Regions from separate parts of the Microbacterium shimangi genome, predicted to be linked through region 2. Evidence: predicted binding sites of a transcription regulator. Region 2 holds the regulator's gene; the other holds the start of a gene.
What was found. The regulator LexA, encoded in region 2, represses DNA repair genes until DNA is damaged. The targets are predictions, from matches to a motif close to TCGAACANNTGTTCGA.
Positions count from the first base shown of each region.

Region 1: ACFXQA_RS05670 (HNH endonuclease signature motif containing protein) is a predicted target of LexA. The motif match lies at 2,142-2,157, and genes of this name have one in related genera.

Region 1 is NZ_JBIGII010000003.1:835,541-839,955, forward strand. Features, by position in the region: gene ACFXQA_RS05655 (hypothetical protein) at 1-663, shown strand, start outside; gene ACFXQA_RS05660 (MarR family winged helix-turn-helix transcriptional regulator) at 683-1,354, opposite strand; gene ACFXQA_RS05665 (MarR family winged helix-turn-helix transcriptional regulator) at 1,473-1,988, shown strand; gene ACFXQA_RS05670 (HNH endonuclease signature motif containing protein) at 2,168-3,529, shown strand; gene ACFXQA_RS05675 (MFS transporter) at 3,603-4,415, opposite strand, start outside.
Region 2 is NZ_JBIGII010000001.1:25,932-30,346, forward strand. Features, by position in the region: gene ACFXQA_RS00140 (histidinol-phosphate transaminase) at 1-687, opposite strand, end outside; gene ACFXQA_RS00145 (LysM peptidoglycan-binding domain-containing protein) at 708-1,085, opposite strand; gene lexA (transcriptional repressor LexA) at 1,354-2,031, shown strand; gene ACFXQA_RS00155 (S9 family peptidase) at 2,065-3,984, shown strand; gene hflX (GTPase HflX) at 4,052-4,415, opposite strand, start outside.

The sequences.
Region 1 (4,415 bases), on a different contig from region 2:
GCCGATTCCTCCGCGATCGTCACCTTCGGCAGGGCGCGAACGGTGCCCGTCATCGTGTGGGTGGGGCGAACCCTCGCCCTCGCCGTGGACGGGGTGCGCCAAGAGTTGGTGTGGTCTGTCGCCTCGGAAGGCCGCGGGATCGAGCAGTTTCGTCTGCCGGCGGCCGATCAGACGGCGGTCGGTGCTCTGATCGCCCTCATCGAAGACGACCGCGATGTCGCCGCCGTCGCTGCCGAGCACCGAGACGAAGGGATGCTGCCGCTCACCGTCTTCTGTGCCGCGCGGGGAGGGCTCGAGGCGGTCTCGCTCTCGCTCACTCCGGTCGCCCGGCCGAAGTCGGCCGTGCCGACCTCCCGGGTTCTCGAACGGCTTCCTCGGGCGGGGGCTGCGCCGGTCGACCCGCCGCTCATCGCCCAGACGCGCGCCGCGCTCGAGGCCGTGGTGTCCCTCGCGGCGACCGGCCGGCGCGCCTCGCCCGCACAGCTCGTGCAGCTCGAACGTCGGGGGGCGGCCCTCGACGCACTCGGGGTGTCGACCGCGGTCGTCGCGCTCGCGAACGTGGGGGAGGAGCAGAGCCCCGCCGCTCTCGCCCGTGCGGTGTTCTTCCTCGACCGCACCCTGCAACTGGCGAGGGTGCGGCCGAGGGGAACGCCCGTCGGCTGAGGGCGGTGCCGAACCCCGGTCAGGCGACGGGAGCGGATGCGGCGGCGCGACCCCGCTCGAACCCGGCGGTGAAGCCGCGCTCATAGGCCTGCTCGCCGTGCGGCTGGTGGTCGCCGCAGCCATGGTCGCGGCCGTGGCCGAATCCGCGGTGCCCGTGGCCGGGACCGAAGCCTCGGTGACCCGGGCCGAAGCCGCGGTGGCCGCCCCCGAAGCCGTCCCGGAAACCCGGGCCGAATCCGCCGGCGAAGCCGTGGCGGCGGTGGCCCGCATCGGCGCTCTCGTCCCAGCCGAGCTCACGCGCGATCGCCTCGAGCGAGGCGAGCGTGGTGTCGAAGTCCTCGGGTGAGACGGCGCCCGAGACGCGCTCGCGCATTCCGTCGACCAGGGCGGCGAGCCGATCCTTCTCGGCCCTGCCGGCTTCGGTCAGCTCCCATCGACCGTCGGCCTCGACGATCCAGCCGCGGTCGGCGAGGCGGCGGACACGGCCGCTCTTTCGGGCGAGCCGCTCGGCCAACCACGGGGTGTCGACGCTGCTGTCGACGGCGTTCAGCAGCATCCAGTCGCGACGCGAGACATCGGCGTCGTCGAGCGACGCGGCGAACTCGTGGGCGAGGAGGCCGTCGACGACGCGCAGCCAGTAGCCGAGCGGACGACGGGGGGTTTCGTTTTCGTTGGTGTCTGAGTTCTCCATGGGGAGAGTCCTTTCGTTGCGGGGCCTAGACGGCCACCGGGATGTATGTCTTATGACAAGTAGTTGTAGAGTGACATGTATTTCGCATGCATGTCAAGTCACATGTAAATTGGATGCCGTGACCACCGATCCCGCCGAACAGATCGCTGCCGCGCTCGCTCGCTTGCGTGGCGGTCGTCCGCGACCCCCGTGGAGCCCGGACGGTGGAGCGCACGGGCCATGGAGTCACGGCGGCCCCCATGCCCACGGGGGAATGTCCGGTGCACCGCCGTGGGCCGAGCGCGGGCGCGGCCGGTTCGGTGGGCCGGCGCGGTTGCGTCTGCTCGAGGCTCTGCTCGCAGCATCCGACCCCCTCACGGTCAGCGAAGCCGCCGCAGCGATCGGTGTGGACCAGCCGCGCGCCTCACGCCTGGTGCAGCAGCTGGCCGATCACGGGCTGGTGAGGCGGGAGGCCGATCCGGCCGACGCGCGGCGCACGCGTATCGCCCTCACCGACGCCGGCGATGCGCTCGTCCGCGGCTTTCGGGGCGAGCGCCGCGATGCGGTGAGCACGGCCTTGGCGGACTTCACCGAGGCCGACCGGGCAGAATTCGCCCGCCTTCTCGCGAAGTTCGCGGAGGCCTGGCCGCGTTAGCGAGCCGCCCCGCGCATTCCGCCGGGTTTCGGTCGCTGAGCGGGTTGGCGGCGGCTGTGCTCCTCTCGTGCGTCTCGTCGAGTCGCGGTCGCTGAGCTTGTCGAAGCGTCCGAGGGCGGGCTTGCCAGGAGGGTCGGCCCGCAAGTTCGAGTGTCGGAGGTATGTTCTAGTCTTTGATCATGAGCGAGCACGGCGAACATCCCGCGGGCGAGGCCCCCGAAGTGCGTGCGTCGTACGGGTTCGATTCCGTCTCCAACGAGGATCGTGAGTGGTTCGATGCGGAGGCGGGTCGCGCTGCGGGTGGGCGTGACGCGCTCGATGACGTGATGGATGTGTCGACGTTGATGTCGTCGTTCGCGGCGCATCGGTTCCAGCGGGTCGAGGCCCTGCGTCGTGACGCGATGGTGGAGGGTGACCGGTTTCGTGGGGTGACGTCGGAGATCATCTGGCGGTCGTTGCGGTTGGAGTTGGCGGCGGTGTTGCAGGTGACGGAGAACGCGGCGGAGCGGATGCTGATCACCGCTGATGGTCTCGTGAACCGGTATCCGACGATGTGGGAGTCGTTGTCGCGTGCCCGCACGACGGAGCGTCACGGTGAGGTGTTCGTGGAGCTCGTCGACACGGTCGAACCGGAACTCCGCGACCGGGTCGTCCCCCTGGGGGTGGAGCTTGCCGAGACTCACGCGCTGGGTGCGTTCCGCCGGCGACTGCGGGCGCTGGTGGAGACGGTGCGGGCGGCGACGTTGGAGGAGCGTCACCGGGAGGCGTTGCGGGAGCGGCGGATGGTGGTGCAACCCGCCGATGACGGGATGGGATGGCTGCTTGTTCACGCGTCGATGGTGAAGATCCGGGCGGTCGCGAACCGGGTCACCGCGATCGGGAAGGTCCTCGCCGCGGAAGAAGGCGAGGAACGCACCCTCGATGAACTCCGCGCCGATGTGGTGGTCGATCTGTTGGTGGATGGGGAGATCGACAGCACTCCGGGGGCGGTGCGGGGGATCCGGGCGACGGTCGCGGTGACGGTGCCGGCGTTGTCCCTCCTCGACCACGCCCACGCGAGGACGGACCCGGCGGTGGTGGAGGGGGTCGGGCCGATCCCGATCGGCGAGGCGCGGGAGTTGTGTGGTGGGGCGGAGGGGTGGATGCGGGTGCTCACCCACCCCGAGACCGGGGTGGTTCTCTCGGTGGGGCGTGATCTGTATCGGCCCCCGGAGTCGCTGCGGCGGGTGGTGAGGTGGCGGGCGGAGCGATGTTCCGCGCCCGGGTGCGGGATCCCCGCCGACCGGTGCCAGATCGATCATCAGATCGCGTGGGAACACGGCGGCAGAACAGAACTCACGAACCTCACCCCCCTCTGCGTCGGACACCACACCGTCAAACACCACGGCGGGTGGCGGGTCGCCCAACTCGACGGGAGTGGTGGCGCGATCGAGTGGCTCTCACCGGGCGGGAGACGATTCATCGTCCATCCGGAACGAAAGGTGCCCACGTTCCGACCCGCGCCCGACCAGGCGGGGGCTGGCGGGGCCGCACCCTTCTAATCGCGAGCCCGCGGGGCCCTTCGACAGGCTCAGGGGCCGGCTTCGCGGAATCAGCGGGGGCTCGGGGTGGCGGCTATCCGCCGACCCGCGGGGTGCGCACCGGCAGGAGCAGGGCCAACCCCACGACGAGAACGATGACGATGCCGAGAATGCCGAACGCGGTGACGCTCGTGATGACGATGAGAAGCGACCAGAGCGCTGACGAGATCCAGCTCGCGGCCCGACCCGTCGTGGCGTACAGGCCGAAGATTTCGCCCTCGCGCCCGGCGGGGGTGACGCGGGCGAGGAACGAACGAGCAGCGGCCTGGGCAGGACCGACGAAGGCGCAGAGGATGAGCCCGCCGATCCAGAAGACGACCTGCCCGCCGTCGCGGAGGAAGAACACCGCGAGCCCGGCGATGATCATGCCGATCAGCGCCGTCACGATGATCTTCTTCGCGCCGAAACGGTCGTCGAGGCGTCCGGCGAGGATCGTCGAGATGCCGGCGACGAGGTTCGCCGCGATGCCGAAGATGACGAGTTTGATGAAGTCGAACCCGAAAACACCGCCGGCGATGATCGCGCCGTAGGCGAAGACCCCCGCGAGGCCGTCGCGGAAGACGGCGCTCGAGACGAGGAACCAGAACGTCGGTCGCGTCTCGGTGTTGCGATACAGCCCGATGACGTCTTTGATCAGCAGCTTGTAGCTGGCGAAGAAGCTCACACGGGCGATCTCGCGACCGGAACTCGGCTCGGGGACCGCGAAGAACAGGGGCACCGAGAACACGATCGCCCAGACGGCGCAGCCGACGGCGATGAGCCGGAACGGCAGTCCGTCGTCGGCGGGGAGGCCGAACCAGTCGGCGAGGTAGAAGACGATGACGAGGGTCAGCGCCACGATGCCGCC
Region 2 (4,415 bases):
GCCTGCGAACGCGAACGCCTTGCTCATCGTGCGCGAGACCGCGAGCCTCGGCCTGCCGGGGAGGAGGGACACCGCAGACGGCACATCGCGCGGCGCGAACTCCTGGTAGGCCTCGTCGACGATCACGATTCCGTCGGTCGCCGCGTACGCCGCCTCGATCACTTCGAGCGACATGGGCGTTCCGGTCGGGTTGTTCGGCGCGCAGAGGAAGGTCACATCAGGCCGCACCTCGGTGATCTGATCCACCGCGGAAGCAGGACTGACCGCGTAGTCGTGCCCGCGGCGGCCGGAGACCCACTCGGCGCCCGTGCCGCGCGTGAGCAGCGGATACATCGAATACGTCGGACCGAAGGAGAATGCGGTGCGACCCGGCCCGGCGAAAGCCTGAAGCAGGTGCTGCAGAACCTCATTCGATCCGTTACCCGCCCAGATCTGGTCGCGCGTCAGCCCCTCACCCAAGTAGTCGGCGAAGGCCTCGCGCAGGCCCGTGAACTCACGATCGGGGTAGCGGTTGATGTCGTGGAGCGCGTGAGCCACGGCATCCATGATGTCTGCCGAGACCTCGTCCGGGACGGGGTGGGTGTTCTCGTTGACGTTCAGCGTCACGGGAAGCGCCGCCTGCGGCGCACCGTAGGGCTTCATTCCTCGCAGGTCGTCGCGGAGAGGGAGATCGTCGAGCGTCGTCACCCCTCGATGCTAGGGCCGACTCAGAGGGTGGTGGCGTACTCCGCGGGGATGGCGAGGCGCTGTCCTGCGGACACGGCGACGCCGTCGAGGGCGTTCAGTCGCACGATCGCGTCGACGACATCGCGGGGATCGGCCGACGGGGCGACCTCTTGCGCGATGCCCCACAGCGAATCGCCCGCCATGACCGTGACCTCGGAGAAGGTGCCCGCCGGTGCTCCGGCATCGCGCGAAGCGAGCGCGGAACCCCCGCTGATCGCGACGAAGCAGATCGCGACGGCGACCGGGAACGCGGCGAGCCCCGCGAGCACCCGACGGCCGCGGACGGTCAGACGAAGGCGCGTCGACGAGGCTGCGGGAAGAGCAGCAGGTGCGCTGGGGGCGAGTGCGATGGCGGTCATGGGGTTTCCTCCTGAGGTGAGAGATTCGCATCGGAGCCTCTGCCGGGAGGTTCCGATGCGAACCTCTATTCCGAAGCTATCTTCGATACAGTCACGGTGTCAAGACCGACCTGATCGCAGATCGATCGAACGCGACACGCGGCGATCAGCCGTGCAACGCGAAAGAATCCGGATACGGTTTCGACAGGGAGAGACCACCACGGACCTCCGACATTCGAAGACCCGCGCCCCCCAGGCGCGAGAGGGAGCAGCCAGAATGAGCGACGCGATGCCGTCCGGCGCCCGAGACAAGCCGCAGACGCGACGACGGAAAAGCCTCAGCGACAAGCAGATGGCGATCCTCGAGGTCATCCAGCGCTCTATCAGTCGTCACGGGTACCCGCCCAGCATGCGAGAGATCGGCGACGCGGTCGGACTCAAGTCGCTCTCGAGCGTGACGCACCAGCTGAACCAGCTCGAGCTCAGCGGATACCTGCGGCGCGACCCCGGCAAGACCCGCGCGATGGAGGTCCTCATCGACCTGCCGGGCACGTCGACCGAGAACCCCGCCGACACCGGGCCCACCGTGGGCGACGCAGCTCTCGTGCCGCTCGTCGGCCGCATCGCCGCCGGCGTGCCCATCACGGCCGACCAGCAGGTCGATGAGGTCTTCCCCCTGCCGCGGCAGCTGGTCGGCAAGGGCGATCTGTTCATGCTGAAGGTGTCGGGCGAGTCGATGATCGACGCCGCGATCTGCGACGGCGACTGGGTCGTGATCCGCTCGCAGTCGAACGCCGAGAACGGCGAGATCGTCGCGGCCATGCTCGACGGCGAAGCCACCGTCAAGACATTCCGCCGCCGCGACGGGCACACCTGGCTCCTCCCCCGCAACAGCGCGTTCGAACCGATCCTCGGAGACGAGGCCGTCGTCCTGGGCAAAGTCGTCGCGGTGCTTCGCGCGGTCTGACTCGACGTGATCCGCCCGTCATAGGGTGAGGGAATGTCCTCCCCCACCCCGTACGGCTCCTGGCCCTCGCCGCTCACCGCCCAGATGGTGGCGGCCGCTTCGCCCCGGATGGACGGTGCACGATTCGTCGGCGACGAGGTCTGGTGGGGCCAGACGGTGCCGTCCGAGGGAGGGCGCACCACCGTGCGGCGACGTCGGGCCGATGGTTCGGTCGACGACATCCTGCCGAACCCGCTCAGCGCCCGGTCGAAAGTGCACGAGTACGGCGGCGGCGCGTGGACGGCCGCGGGCGACGCGCTGGTCTTCTCCTCTCAGGCCGACCAGCGGGTGTGGGCACTCGCCCCGGGCGGCGAGCCGCGTGCGCTCACCCCCGACGACCCCACCGCTCGTTTCGCGGGTCTCACCTGGGCGGCGGGCACCCTGCTGGCGGTGCGTGAGCGCCACGGCACCCACCCCGTGCCGAAGCGCGACATCGTGCGCATCCCCCTCGACGGCTCTGCCGCAACCGACGGTGCCCTCGTCGTGACGGTCGTCGCGGGCAGCGATTTCGTCGCGCAGCCTGCTCTGTCGGCAGACGGCTCGCGACTCGCCTGGGTCGCGTGGGATCACCCCGACATGCCGTGGGATCAGACCCGGCTGCGCGTGGCAGACCTGGTAGAGGGCAGCGGCACGCCCGGTCGCACGATCAACGAACCCGGCACCGCAGCCCTTCAGCCGGTGTGGACGGGGGCGAACGAGCTCACGTACGTCGACGACCCCTCCGGCCGCTGGAACCTGTGGCGTGCCGCACCGGGCGAGGCGCCCATCGCGCTGGCGCCGAGCAACGCCGACACGGGCGGTGCGCTCTGGGTGCTCGGCACCCGTTGGTTCGGCGCGCTCGAGGACGGCCGAATCGTCGCTGTGCGCACCAATGGCGGCGACCAGATCGTCGTCATCGCGGACGGGCGGGCGACGCCCCTCGCGACGCCGGTGGTGGCGGGTGCCGCCGTCGAAGACGTCGCGGGTCATCGCGCCCTGGTATCGGGTGCGACCGCCTCAGGCGGGTCGGGGCTCTGGGTCGTCGACCTCACGGACGCCGCCGACCCCCGAATCGACCGCGTCGCGGGCGAGCGCGGCACCCTGGGCGAGGAGTGGTTCCCCGTCGCGCGAGAGCTGCGGGCGCCGGGGCCGCACGGGCCTGTCCACGCGTTCGTGTACCCGCCGACCAGCCCCGATGCCGAGGCGCCGGCCGACGAGAAGCCGCCGTACCTCGTGCTGGTGCACGGCGGACCCACCTCGCACGTCGGCCCTGCAGCATCCGCCAAGATCGCCTACTTCACGAGCCGCGGCATCGGAGTGCTCGACGTCAACTACGGCGGCTCGACCGGGTACGGCCGGGCCTACCGTGAACGACTCCGCGGCCAGTGGGGCGTCGTCGATGTCGATGACGTCGCCGCCGCGGCAGCAGCACTCTGCGACCAGGGCCTCGCCGACCCCGCGCGCGTCGCGATCGAGGGAGGATCAGCGGGGGGCTGGACCGTTCTTTCCGCGCTCGTACGCACCGACGCATTCGCCGCGGGGATCTCGCGCTACGGCGTCGGCGATGCCCGCGCTCTCGCCGCCGACACGCACGACTTCGAGGCGCGCTACCTCGACGGACTCATCGGGCCCCTCCCCGAAGCGGAGCAGCTGTACATCGACCGCTCACCCTTGACTGCGGCCGATCGGTTCCGGGTACCGATGCTGATCCTCCAGGGTTCTGAAGACGCCGTCGTCCCACCGACACAGGCCGAAGCCATTCGCGACGCGCTCATCGAGCGGGGCGTGCCCCACGCCTACGTCTTGTACGAGGGCGAGGGCCACGGTTTCCGCCGCGGAGAGACGATCGTCCACGCGCTCGAGAGCGAACTGTCGTTCCTCGGCGAGGTGTTCGGCTTCGCTACTCCCGGGGTGGCTCCGATTCGGCTGGAGTAGTCACCGGCTGTCCTCAGCGTCTGTGCAGATGACGGTGACGGATGCTGCGGGGCAGCCGCGATGATGCTCAGGCCGAGAACGGCTCGAGGTCGGAGGCGAGCTTCGCACCGACGTGCGCGTGGAGGAAAGTGCCCTCCTCCTGGTGCTCCTGCGAGACGATGATGCCGCTCTCGTGTGCGGCCGAGACGAGATCGCCCCGGTCGTAGGGAACCACCGCGCGCACCTCGACCGCCGGGAGCGGCAACGCCTGCTCGATGACGGCCCGGAGTTCGTCGATGCCCTCGCCGGTGCGCGACGAGACGAACAGTGCCGACGACACGAGGCCGCGCAACAGGAGACGCGAATCAGCGTCGACGAGATCGGCCTTGTTGAAGACGACGATCTCGCGCGTCGAGCGGGCACCGACGTCGCCCATCACGTCGCGGACGGTG